One region of the Spirillospora sp. NPDC048911 genome, then DNA from elsewhere that is predicted to be linked to it. Evidence: riboswitches for the same ligand, from Rfam matches in the RefSeq annotation. Region 1 holds a riboswitch; the other holds the start of a gene.
What was found. A riboswitch is a leader RNA that binds a small molecule or an ion and turns the genes downstream of it on or off. The one in region 1 is predicted to bind cobalamin.

Region 1 (5,555 bases):
CCGTCCAGGTGTTGCGGATCGCGGCGCGGTAACGCTCGTAAAAGTCGGGGTAGCGCATGGGCCGCAGGGTCAGGTCCATGCCGGGATCGAGCAGCATGCTGTGTCCTTTTGGCGCGCTCACTGGCACGCCTCGCAGGTTTCGGGGTTTTCCAGGGAGCAGGCCACCGCCGCCGATGGCGTGATGGTCGTCTGCGCGATGCGGGTGGCCGGGCGGGAACGCAGGTAGTAGGTCGTCTTCAGGCCCGCACGCCACGCGTAGGCGTACATCGAGGAGAGCTTCCCGATGGTCGGCGTCTCCATGAAAAGGTTCAGCGACTGGCTCTGGTCGATGTAGGGAGTACGGGCCGCGGCCAGGTCGATCAGCGACTTCTGCGGCAGTTCCCATGCGGTGCGGTAGAGCGTCCGCATCTCCTCGGGCAGGTCGACGAGCCCCTGGACGGACCCGTTCGCCTGCTTGAGGACGTCGCGCACGGCGGGCGTCCAGAGGCCCAGGGACTTGAGGTCCGCGACCAGGTAGTTGTTGATCTGCAGGAACTCGCCGGACAGCGTCTCGCGCTTGAAGAGGTTGGAGACCTGCGGTTCGACGCACTCGTAGCAGCCCGCGATGGACGCGATCGTGGCGGTCGGGGCGATCGCGATCAGGAGCGAGTTGCGGAGGCCGTGCTCGGCGATCCGGGCCCGCAGCTTCTCCCATTCGGCGGAACGGCGTGGTGCGGCGTCGGCGAAGTGGTCGATGTGCAGCTCTCCACGGGCCGTGCGGGTGTGGTCGTACGCGGGGAGCGGCCCGTGTTCGGCGGCCAGGTCGGCGGACGCGCCGTACGCGGCGAGGGCGATCTCCTCGGCGATCGCGGTGGACAACTCGCGCGCCTCGGCCGAGTCGAACGGCAGCCGCAGCTTGAAGAAGACGTCGGCGAGGCCCATCACGCCGAGCCCGACCGGACGCCACTTGCGGTTGGCCGCCGCCGCCTCGTCCGTCGGGTAGAAGCCGCGGTCGATCGTCCGGTCGAGGAAGCGCACGGCGGTGCGGACGGTCGCGCGGAGCCGCTCCCAGTCCACGCCACTGGGATCGGCGTGTGCGGCAAGGTTGATCGAGCCGAGGTTGCAGACCGCGGTCTCGCCGTCGCTGGTGACTTCGAGGATCTCGGTGCAGAGGTTGGACAGGTGGACCACGTTGCCGGGCTCGGCGGTCTGGTTGCAGGCACGGTTGGCGGCGTCCTTGAACGTCATCCAGCCGTTCCCGGTCTCGGCGAGCGTCCGCATCATGCGGCCGTACAGGCGACGCGCCGGGACCTGCCGGACGAACCGCCCCGCGGCCTCGGCGGCCCGGTAGGCGGTGTCGAACTCCGCGCCCCACAGGTCGGCGAGCTCGGGCACCTCCTTGGGGTCGAACAGCGACCAGTCCGCGTCCGCCTCGACCCGGCGCATGAACTCGTCGGGCACCCAGTTGGCGAGGTTGAGGTTGTGGGTGCGGCGGGCCTCCTCGCCGGTGTTGTCGCGAAGCTCCAGGAACTCCTCGACGTCGGCGTGCCACGGCTCCAGGTAGACGCACGCCGCGCCCTTGCGCCGCCCGCCCTGGTTGACCGCGGCGACCGACGAGTCGAGCGTGCGCAGCCATGGCACGATGCCGTTCGAGTGGCCGTTGGTGCCGCGGATCAGCGAGCCGCGCGACCGCACCTTCGTCCACGAGACGCCGATGCCGCCCGCGTACTTGCTCAGCCGCGCCACCTGCGCGTACCGCTCGTAGATCGACTCCAGCTCGTCGCGGGGCGAGTCGAGGAGGAAGCAGGACGACAGCTGGGAACGTCGCGCGCCCGAGTTGAAGAGCGTCGGCGAACTCGGCAGGTACGACAAGGTGCTGAGCAGCCCGTAGAGCTCCGCTGCCTCCGCCACCGTGTCGGACAATCCGCAGGCCACCCGCAGCAGGAAGTGTTGCGGGCGCTCCAGCACGCGCCGCGAACGCGGGTGCCGCAAGAGATACCGGTCGTAGAGCGTGCGCAATCCGAAGTATTCGAAGCGGTCGTCAGCGGTCTCGTCGATCAGGGCGTTCAGCGCCTCGGCGTGCGCGGCGACGAACTCGGCGGTCGCCTTGTTCAGGAGACCTTCGGAACGGGAGGCGGCCACGGATTCGGCGAAGGAGCGCACGCCCTCGCCGGCGGCCTCGTCGGCGATCAGCGTGCTCAGCAGCCGGGCCGCCACCTTGGAGTACGCGGGCTCGACGGCCACCAGCGCGGCCGCCTCTCCGATCGCCAGCTCGCGCAACCCCGCCGTGCCGAGACCGGCGCCGGCCCGGATGGCGATCAGAACGCGCTGCGGATCGGTGTCGGGCAGGCCCGCGCACGCGCGCGTCACCTCGGCGTCGATGCCGGGATCGGCAGCCGGCCGTGCGATCGGTCGTGGCGCGATCAGTTCCTGTGTCACGTGCTCTCTTCCCTCGCGAGCTCGCCTCGTCGAGGGCGCACGCGAACAAGAGCACGGCTGACCGCCGCAGACCTGCCCAGCGGCCCTCCCACGAGGCCTGTGGACTGTGCGGGACCGGGGCGAACCCCAGACCCCCGAAGGGGCGGCAGGTGATCCTCACGCGCTGGCGCGTCGCTCCGGTCGCCTGCCTCCAACGGCACTGGCAGGTCTTCGGACTCGCGGGCGACGCACCCTGATGGATGCGGCCTAATGGCCGTCGCTTCCCAGCCCGTCTCGACGGGCCAGTGCTCGATGACGGCGGTCGTTCCCGCTCACCGCTGCGGGGCAGTCCCGGAATTGGCGGAGCCGATCAGATCGGCATGACTGATCGGCAGGGCCGCACCGGGTTCCCTCTTACGACGCCCCCGCCGGCAGGGTGGGCTGCCGCGAGATCACGGGGACTCGGCGTGATCTCGCCGCAGTCCACCCCCGCCGGCGGGGGCGAACCAGCACGGGCAAGACCCTACATCTTGTCCATGGTCACCGCGCACAGCCCTACATGTTGGGCGTGTCACAGGGCTGGTGCGGACCGGAACCCCGAGGGGGCATGGAGCTCGCGAGGAAGAGATGGCACGATGGGCCCGCCATGTCCCCAGATTCTCCCCGTCCCTTCTTCCGCCTCGGCAGGGCGGTGGTGTTCGCCACCGTCTGCGTGACTCTGGCGACGATCGGGCACGCCCTGGTGTCCCCGGTGCGGGTTCCGGCCTGGGCGGTCATGGTGGGGTTCGCGGGAGTACTGGTGGTGGCGGGCACGCTCGCCGGCCACGAACGTTCGCTGGCCACCATCACGGGCGGCCTCCTGGGCGGGCAGTTCGTGCTGCACAGCCTGTTCGCGAACGCGTCCGCGCCGGTCGAGCACCACGTGCAGACGGGCATGGCCGCCCCCGCCGATCCCGTCCCGGCGCATGGCTCCGGGCTGGGCATGACGCTGGCGCACGTGGTCGCCGCCGTGATCTCGGCCTGGTGGCTGCGGCGCGGCGAACGGACCGCGTGGGCGCTGACCCGGCGGCTCGCGGCACAGGCCGGACGGCCCGTTCGTGATCTGCTCGCCGTTCTTCTGGCCGCCGTCGAACCCCTGGCGCTTTCCGTCCGTATCCCTATGCGGCAGGCGACGGCCTCCGTCGGCCCCACGGGCCGGGTGTTGCGGCACGAGGTCGTCCGTCGCGGGCCACCGCACCGTTCGAGGGCGCTCGCGCACAGCTGAGCGCAGTACGTCACCGGACGCCGCCACGGCGCTCCGGCCTTTTCCTCGTACGTTCTCGAACGGAGTCTCCGCATGTCCATGTCACCGCACGTCCGCAAGGCGGCCGCCGTCACCGGCCTCACCCTCGTCTCGGTCCTCGGCCTCGCCACCGCCGCGTCCGCCCATGTCACGGTCAACCCCCGCGAGGCAGAGCAGGGCGGGTACGCCAAGGTCGCCTTCCGGGTGCCGAACGAGCGGGACAACGCGGGCACCACCAAGGTCGTGGTCGATCTTCCGATGGACCACCCGTTCGCGTCCGTGTCGGTGCGGCCGGTGCCGGGCTGGCAGGTCAAGGTCGAGAAGTCCAAGCTCAAGACGCCGATCAAGGCCCATGGCGGCGAGCTCACCGAGGCCGTCTCCCGCATCACCTGGAGCGGCGGCAAGATCGAGCCCGGCCAGTTCCAGGAGTTCGACGTGTCGATGGGGCAGCTGCCCACCGACACCGACCGGCTGGTCTTCAAGGCCGAGCAGACGTACTCCGGCGGCGAGGTCGTGAAGTGGGACCAGGAGACCAAGGAAGGCCAGGAGGAGCCCGAGCATCCGGCCCCCGTCCTCAAGCTGGTGCCCAAGGCCGCCACGGGCACCGGGGCAGGGGCCTCCGGCGCACCGACGGTCAAGACGGTCGCGGCGGGCACCACGTCCGACAAGGCCGACGACGGCACGGCCCGGCTGCTCGGCGGCCTGGGCCTGGCGACCGGCCTCGTCGGCATCGCCGTCGGCGGCTACGGCATCTCCCGCGCGCGTAGGAGCCAGTCATGACGTTTCAGACCCGTAGGTCTCAGACCCGTAGGTCTCAGATCCGTACGTCCTCGACCCGTGCGTTCCTGGTCCGGAGCGCGGCGGCGGCCGGCGCCGTCACCGCCGTGCTGGCGCTGACCGCCGCCCCCGCCTCCGCCCACACCGCCCTGACGGGCTCCGACCCGAAGGCGAAGTCCACGGTCGAGTCGCCGCCCGAGATCACGCTGACGTACAACCAGCCGGTCACGCTGCCCCGGGTGCTCCTCACCGACGGCAAGGACGGGCGGCCCGCGATCGGGACGCCCAAGGCCGTCGACAACAAGGTCACGCTGCCGATCTCCGGGACGCTGCGGAACGGCGAGTACACCGTGGGCTGGCGGGTCGTCTCGGCCGACGGGCACCCGGTCACCGGCTCCTACGAGTTCACCGTGAACGGCTCGTCCGAGTCGCCGTCCGGCGGCGCCTCGACGCAGGCGGCCGGGCCGGCGCCGACGCTCACGTTGAACCGGACCACCTCGCCGGCCGCGGCGGAGGAAGAGTCCGGCGGTTCCTCCGGCTGGTGGTGGATCGGCCTGATCGCCCTGGCGGTGGCGGCCGCCGCCGGCGCGGGAGCCCTGCTCAGGCGCCGCAACACCGGCCCGGCGGACGGATAGCGATCACGTTCATACGGTCAGTGACGCTTCCTGGAGGTTGGCCAAAGCACTCCTTATGATTCGAGGATGCTCGAATCGCGGCACATCCGTACGTTCCAGGAAGTGGTCCGGGAGGGGTCGTACTCGGGCGCCGCGCGAGCGCTCGGGTACACCCAGCCCGCGATCACCCAGCAGATGAAGGCCCTGGAACGGGCGGTGGGGATGCCGCTGTTCGTCCGGGCGGGCCGCGGGCTCCAACTGACCGAGGCGGGCACGGTCCTGGCCAGGCACGCCGAGGTCATCGTCGGCGATCTGGCGGCGGCGCAGCAGCAACTGCGCGCGCTGGCGCGGCTGGAGGCGGGCCTGGTCCGGATCTGCGCGTTCCCCAGCGCGAACGCGACGCTGGTCCCGGACGCGATGGCGCGGCTGCTCGCGAGCCATCCGGGCGTGCGGGTGGAGCTCCAGGAGGCCGAGCCGCCCGAGTC
Region 2 (5,555 bases), on a different contig from region 1:
GGAAAGGCCATCGACGTGCTTCGATGGCCTTTCCTCGCCATTCGCGGTGCCCGTACCGCGTTCGCCGCGTTCGCCGCGACCGAGGGAAACACATTGGATACTTCCGTCCTTGACCTGCTCACCCGGATAGCCGACAAGAACGGTAGGGAAATAGAGTCGGACGACACCTGGATCGGTGTGCACGACCCGGGCTTCGAGCTTCCCCTCCAGGGCTGGAAACTGCACGTCTCCGCGCGTCCCGGCACCCTCCGCGACACCCTCGAACGGGCACTTCCCCTCCTGCTCGCCACGTCCTGCGACTTCAAGGTGGCCCGGTCCGCGGACCTGCTCCGGGAGCTCAACTCCGGCGACCTCGACGCGGGCGCGGTCGGCAAGGCCATCACCGTCTATCCGCCCCAGAGCTCGGTCGCCGAGCTCGGCCACGCCCTCGCCGCCGCGCTCACCGGCCTGGCCGCCCCGCGCGTCGTCAGCGACCGGCGCGTCCGTCCCGACGCCCCCGTCTACTACCGCTACGCGCCGTTCGCCCCGCAGTACAAGGTGGACGACAACGGCGACTTCGAGCTGGTCGTCGTCGGACCCGATGGCGAGCGCCTGCCGGGCGCCGCCGGCAACGAGTACAGCTGCCCGCCCTGGGCCACCGACCCGTTCCGCCCCGACCCGCCGGCGACGAACGAGCCCGCATCCGGCCGCACGGCGAGCGGCACGGCGGCGGTGACGGACCGGGCGCGGCTGATCGGCGGGCGCTATCGCGTCACGACGGGCGTCATGCGCGGGCCGCGCGGGAACGTCTACCGGGCCGCCGCGCCGGACGGGCGCCCGGTCGTGGTCAAGGAGGCCCGCGCCTACGTGGGCGAGGGGCCCGACGGCACCGACCTGCGGATGTATCTGCGCAACGAGCTGCGGATCCTGCGGGCGCTGGCCGGGGTGGCCGGCGTGCCGGAGGCGATCGACCACTTCCGGCACGGCGAGGACGAGTTCCTGGTCATGACCGACGCGGGCACGACCGACCTCAACCGCCATGTGGGCGAGCACGGCACGTTCTCCCAGGCGCCCGGCACGCCACCGCACCGTGATCTGGGCGCGCTGGCGACCCGGTTGCTGACCGTGCTGGACGACGTGCACGCGCGCGGCGTGGTCGTCCGGGACCTGTCGCCCAAGAACGTCGTGTTCGGCGAGGAGGGCGGGACGTTCGACGAGGACGGCCGCTGCACGCTGATCGACTTCGGCACCGGCCGGTACGAGGGACTCCAGCTGTACGGGTGGAGCCGCGGCTACTCCGTTCCGGACCAGCGGACGGATCGTCCGTCGACGCCTGCCGACGACCACTTCTCGCTGGGAGCCACCCTCTTCTTCGCGGCCACGGGCATGAACCCGGTCATCATCGACCCCGATCCGGAGCGCGGCGTCGAGCGGACCCTGCACTGCCTGGACCGGATGTTCCCCGGCGTCGAGACCGGCACGATCGGCCTCCTGCCCCGGCTGCTCAGCCTGGATCCGGCGGAACGCACGCAGGCCGCCGCCGACATCCGCGCCGGTCACCACGTTCGATCAGAGCCACCGGCATCGACGCCGCGGCCGAGCCCGCCGAGGCTGACCGGGAGCCTGCTGGCGGCCGTCCTCAAGCACACCACCCGCGAGTGCGTGCTCTTCGCGGAAAAGACGATGGACACCCCGGCCGAGCGCCGGTCGAGCCCGCCCGTCACCAACGTGTACGCGGGCACGGCGGGGGTCGGCATGGAGCTGCTCCAGCACGCGGAAGGCCAGGCGATCGGCGCCGACCTCGCCCGCTGGACGGTGGAGAACACGCCGCCCGCCGCCCTTCCCGCGGCCCTCTACTTCGGCCGCACCGGCACGGCGATCTTCCTGGCCGCGAGCCAGGTGGCCGCCGTGGCGCCCGTCCGGCTGACCGGGAACGAACGCGCCGATCAGGCGCACGGGCTCGCGGGCATCGGCACCGGCCACCTGGTCCTCGCTGCCCAGGTCCCCGACGATCCCGCCCATCTGGACCTGGCCGCCGAGTGCGCCCGGCGGCTGATCGCCGGGGAGGTGGCCGAGCCCGACGAATCGGTGGCGATCGAGCAGCCCGGATCCGGCGTCGCCGTGGACACCGCGTTCGCCCACGGCGCGGCGGGCGTTGCCGACTTCCTGCTCGCCTACCACGAGGCCACCGGCGACGTCGCGGCCGGAACGGCGGCCGAGGAACGTTTCGCCGCGCTCGCCAAGGCGGCCGCTTCGCTGATCGGCGACCTGGACGGCCCGGAGGCCCGCCCGATGGGCGCGTCCTGGTGCCAGGGAATGTCGGGGATCGTCAGCGCCCTGCTCCACGCGGCCCGCGCGTACGACGACGAGACGTACCTGTCGCTCGCCGAACGCGGCGCCCGCGCCTGCCTCACGGTCGCGCCCGGAGCCTGGGTGACCTCGCAGTGCTGCGGGCTGGCAGGGATGGGCGAGGCGCTCATCGACACCGCCATGACGACCGGGAACGACGCGTACTGGCAGAGTGCGGAAGAGATCGCCGAGTTGATGCTCGTCCGCAGTGGAGGACCGGCCGGAAAGCCGATCTTCCCCGGGAACGATCTCGACACCCAGGGCTTCACCTGGGGCACGGGCACCGCAGGGGTCCTGTCGTTCCTGCGCCGGCTCGACCGCCGCGGCGGCACCCGCCTCTGGACCGCCACACGCCCGTTCACCCGCACGGGGGAACGCACCGGCCCGCGCGGGTGATCATCTCACCGCGCGGGCCGACGATCGTGGTGGGCATGACCGAAACACCTGCTCCGGGCCGGCTCCGTTCCGCCTGGGCCGCCGCCCACGTCCGCGCCGACGGCGTACCGAACTGGGCCTGGACCGCCGCGCTGGCCGTGCCCCTCACCGTCCTCCCGTCCAGCGTCTGGCGGATCGCCATCGGCACCTTCCACCTGCCGATCGGCGAGGGCGACCAGGGCGACGGAGACCTTCCGTCGTGGCTGCCCGGCGAGGTGTACGTGGTGCTGCTCTCGCTCGTCTCGGAACTCCTGGCGTTCACCGCGGTCGGGCTGGTCGCCACGTGGGGCGAGACGTTCCCCCGCTGGATCCCGGGCCTGCGCGGCCGCCGCGTACCGACCCTCGCCGACGTAGACTGAGCGCGCGACGGTGAGGGAGGAACCCGGTGCGGCCGTGCCGACTTTGTTCGGCTCCGCCAAATCCGGGGCTGTCCCGCAACTGTGACCGGGGAGCCCGCCCCCACGCACGGCCACGGCGGTGACGCTGGAAGGCCGGGGGCGCGGTGGTGATCCGGGAGCCAGGAGACTCCCGGCCGGCGCGTACCTTCCCCTAGCCGGGGCGCGGACCCCGGAGGAGGCTTGCCGATGCGTGCCCTGCTGCTGTCCACCGCCGACACCGAGCTCCTCGCCGCGGCCGACGCGGGGTTCGCGACCGCCAATCCGGTGCGGGTCGACGAGCCCGATCTGGAGGGCGTCGATCTGGTGGTCGTCCGGTTGCTGGGCGGGCGCAAGACCTGGCCGGAGGGCGTGGAACGGCTGCGTGGCAGTGGGCTGCCGGTCGTCTTCCTCGGGGGCGAGGCCGACCCGGACGCTGAGTTGATGGCGTTGTCGACCGTTCCGGCGGGGGTGGCGGCGGAGGCCCTGGATTACCTGCGGGAGGGCGGGGTCGCCAACCTGCGGGAGCTGGCACGTTTCCTGTCCGACACGGTGCTTTTGACGGGTGAGGGGTTCGCGCCGCCGGTCTCCATGCCGTCGTACGGGGTTCACGGGCGTTACGGGGTGGAGTCTGGGCGGCCCACCGTCGGCGTTGTCTTCTACCGGGCCCATGAGCTGTCGGGCAATACGGCGTTCATCGACTCGTTGTGCGAGCAGATCGAGGCGCACGGGGCGAACGCGCTGCCCGTCTTCTGCGGATCGTTGCGGGGTGTGGACGAAGGCCTGCTGGAACTGCTGGGCGGGGCGGACGCGCTGATCACCACCGTGCTGGCGGCGGGCGGGTCGGCGGAGGACGGGTGGGACGCGGGAGCGCTCGCCGGCCTGGACGTCCCGGTGATCCAGGGGCTGTGCCTGACCTCTTCGCGGGCGGCCTGGGAGGAGTCGGACGCGGCGCTGTCGCCGATGGACGCGGCCATGCAGGTCGCGATCCCCGAGTTCGACGGGCGGCTGATCTCGGTGCCGTTCTCGTTCAAGGAGGAGGGGCGCGACGGGATCCCCGTGTACGTGGCGGATCCCGAACGGGCGGCGCGGGTGGCGGGGATCGCCGTCCGGCACGCGCGGCTGCGGCATGTCCCGAACGCGGAGAAGAAGGTCGCGCTGGTGCTGTCGTCCTACCCGACCAAGCACTCCCGCGTCGGCAACGCGGTCGGGCTCGACACGCCCACCTCCGCCGTACGGATGTTGCGGCAGATGGCGGAGGCGGGATACCGGCTGGGCGACGACGCCTCTCTGTGGGCCGACGCCGACAACGGGGACGCGCTGATCCATGCGCTGATCGCGGCCGGTGGGCACGATGTGGAGTGGCTCACCGAGGACCAGTTGCGGCAGGCCCCGGCGCGCACCTCGCTGGCGGCGTACGAGGCGTGGTTCGCGGAGGTGCCGGAGTCCTTGCGGGAGGGGGTGCGGCGGCACTGGGGCGACCCGCCCGGCGAGCTCTACGTGGACGGCGACGACATCGTCCTAGCCTCTCTCAGGTTCGGGAACGTCGTCTTGATGATCCAGCCGCCGCGGGGCTTCGGCGAGAATCCGATCGCGATCTACCACGATCCCGATCTGCCGCCGTCGCACCACTATCTGGCGGCCTACCGGTGGCTGGACCGGGAGTTCGGCGCGGACGCCGTCGTGCACCTGGGCAAGCACGGCACGCTGGAGTGGCTGCCGGGCAAGGGGCTCGGGCTGTCGGGCGGATGCGCGCCCGACGGTGTGCTGGGCGATCTGCCGCTGGTCTACCCGTTCATCGTGAACGACCCGGGTGAGGGGACGCAGGCCAAGCGGCGCGGGCACGCCACGGTCGTCGATCACCTGGTGCCGCCGATGGCGCGTGCCGACACCTATGGTGATCTGGCCAAGCTGGAGCAGCTCCTCGACGAGTACGCGACAGTCAAGGACCTCGACCCCGCCAAGCTGCCGACGGTGCGGGCGCAGATCTGGACGCTGATCCAGGCCGCCCAGCTGCATCACGACCTCCATCAGGAGGACATGCCGGGCGAAGACGAGTTCGACGACTTCGTCATGCACCTCGACGGCTACCTGTGCGAGATCAAGGACGTGCAGATCCGCGACGGCCTGCACATTCTCGGCCAGGCGCCGGCGGGCGAGGCGCGGGTCAACCTGGTCCTGGCCGTGCTGCGCGCCTCGCAGGTGTGGGGTGGTGTCGCGGGGGCGCTGCCGGGTTTGCGTGCCGTCCTCGCTGGGATGCACGGCCTGGACGAGAAGGTCCTCCTCGCGAACCCTGGGGCGGAGGTAGATCCTGGCGGGCTGACGGAGCTCGCCGACGGTCCCGCTCGTACGGCCTCGGATGCCGTCGACCTGTTGGAGGCGGTGGCGCGCCGGCTCGTCGAGGGGATGGAGCGGTGC

Region 2: another riboswitch for cobalamin. It lies ahead of cobN (cobaltochelatase subunit CobN); the one in region 1 lies ahead of ACGFNU_RS05135 (ribonucleoside-diphosphate reductase subunit alpha).

Annotation. Positions count from the first base shown of each region.
Region 1 covers NZ_JBICUD010000001.1:1,105,227-1,110,781, reverse strand. The annotation lists gene ACGFNU_RS05140 (ribonucleotide-diphosphate reductase subunit beta) at 1-97, opposite strand, end outside; gene ACGFNU_RS05135 (ribonucleoside-diphosphate reductase subunit alpha) at 118-2,418, opposite strand; cobalamin riboswitch at 2,623-2,814, opposite strand; gene ACGFNU_RS05130 (hypothetical protein) at 3,044-3,661, shown strand; gene ACGFNU_RS05125 (YcnI family protein) at 3,734-4,459, shown strand; gene ACGFNU_RS05120 (copper resistance protein CopC) at 4,456-5,091, shown strand; gene ACGFNU_RS05115 (LysR substrate-binding domain-containing protein) at 5,158-5,555, shown strand, end outside.
Region 2 covers NZ_JBICUD010000007.1:317,238-322,792, reverse strand. The annotation lists gene lanL (class IV lanthionine synthetase LanL) at 16-2,724, shown strand; gene ACGFNU_RS31025 (hypothetical protein) at 2,760-3,122, shown strand; cobalamin riboswitch at 3,134-3,291, shown strand; gene cobN (cobaltochelatase subunit CobN) at 3,348-5,555, shown strand, end outside.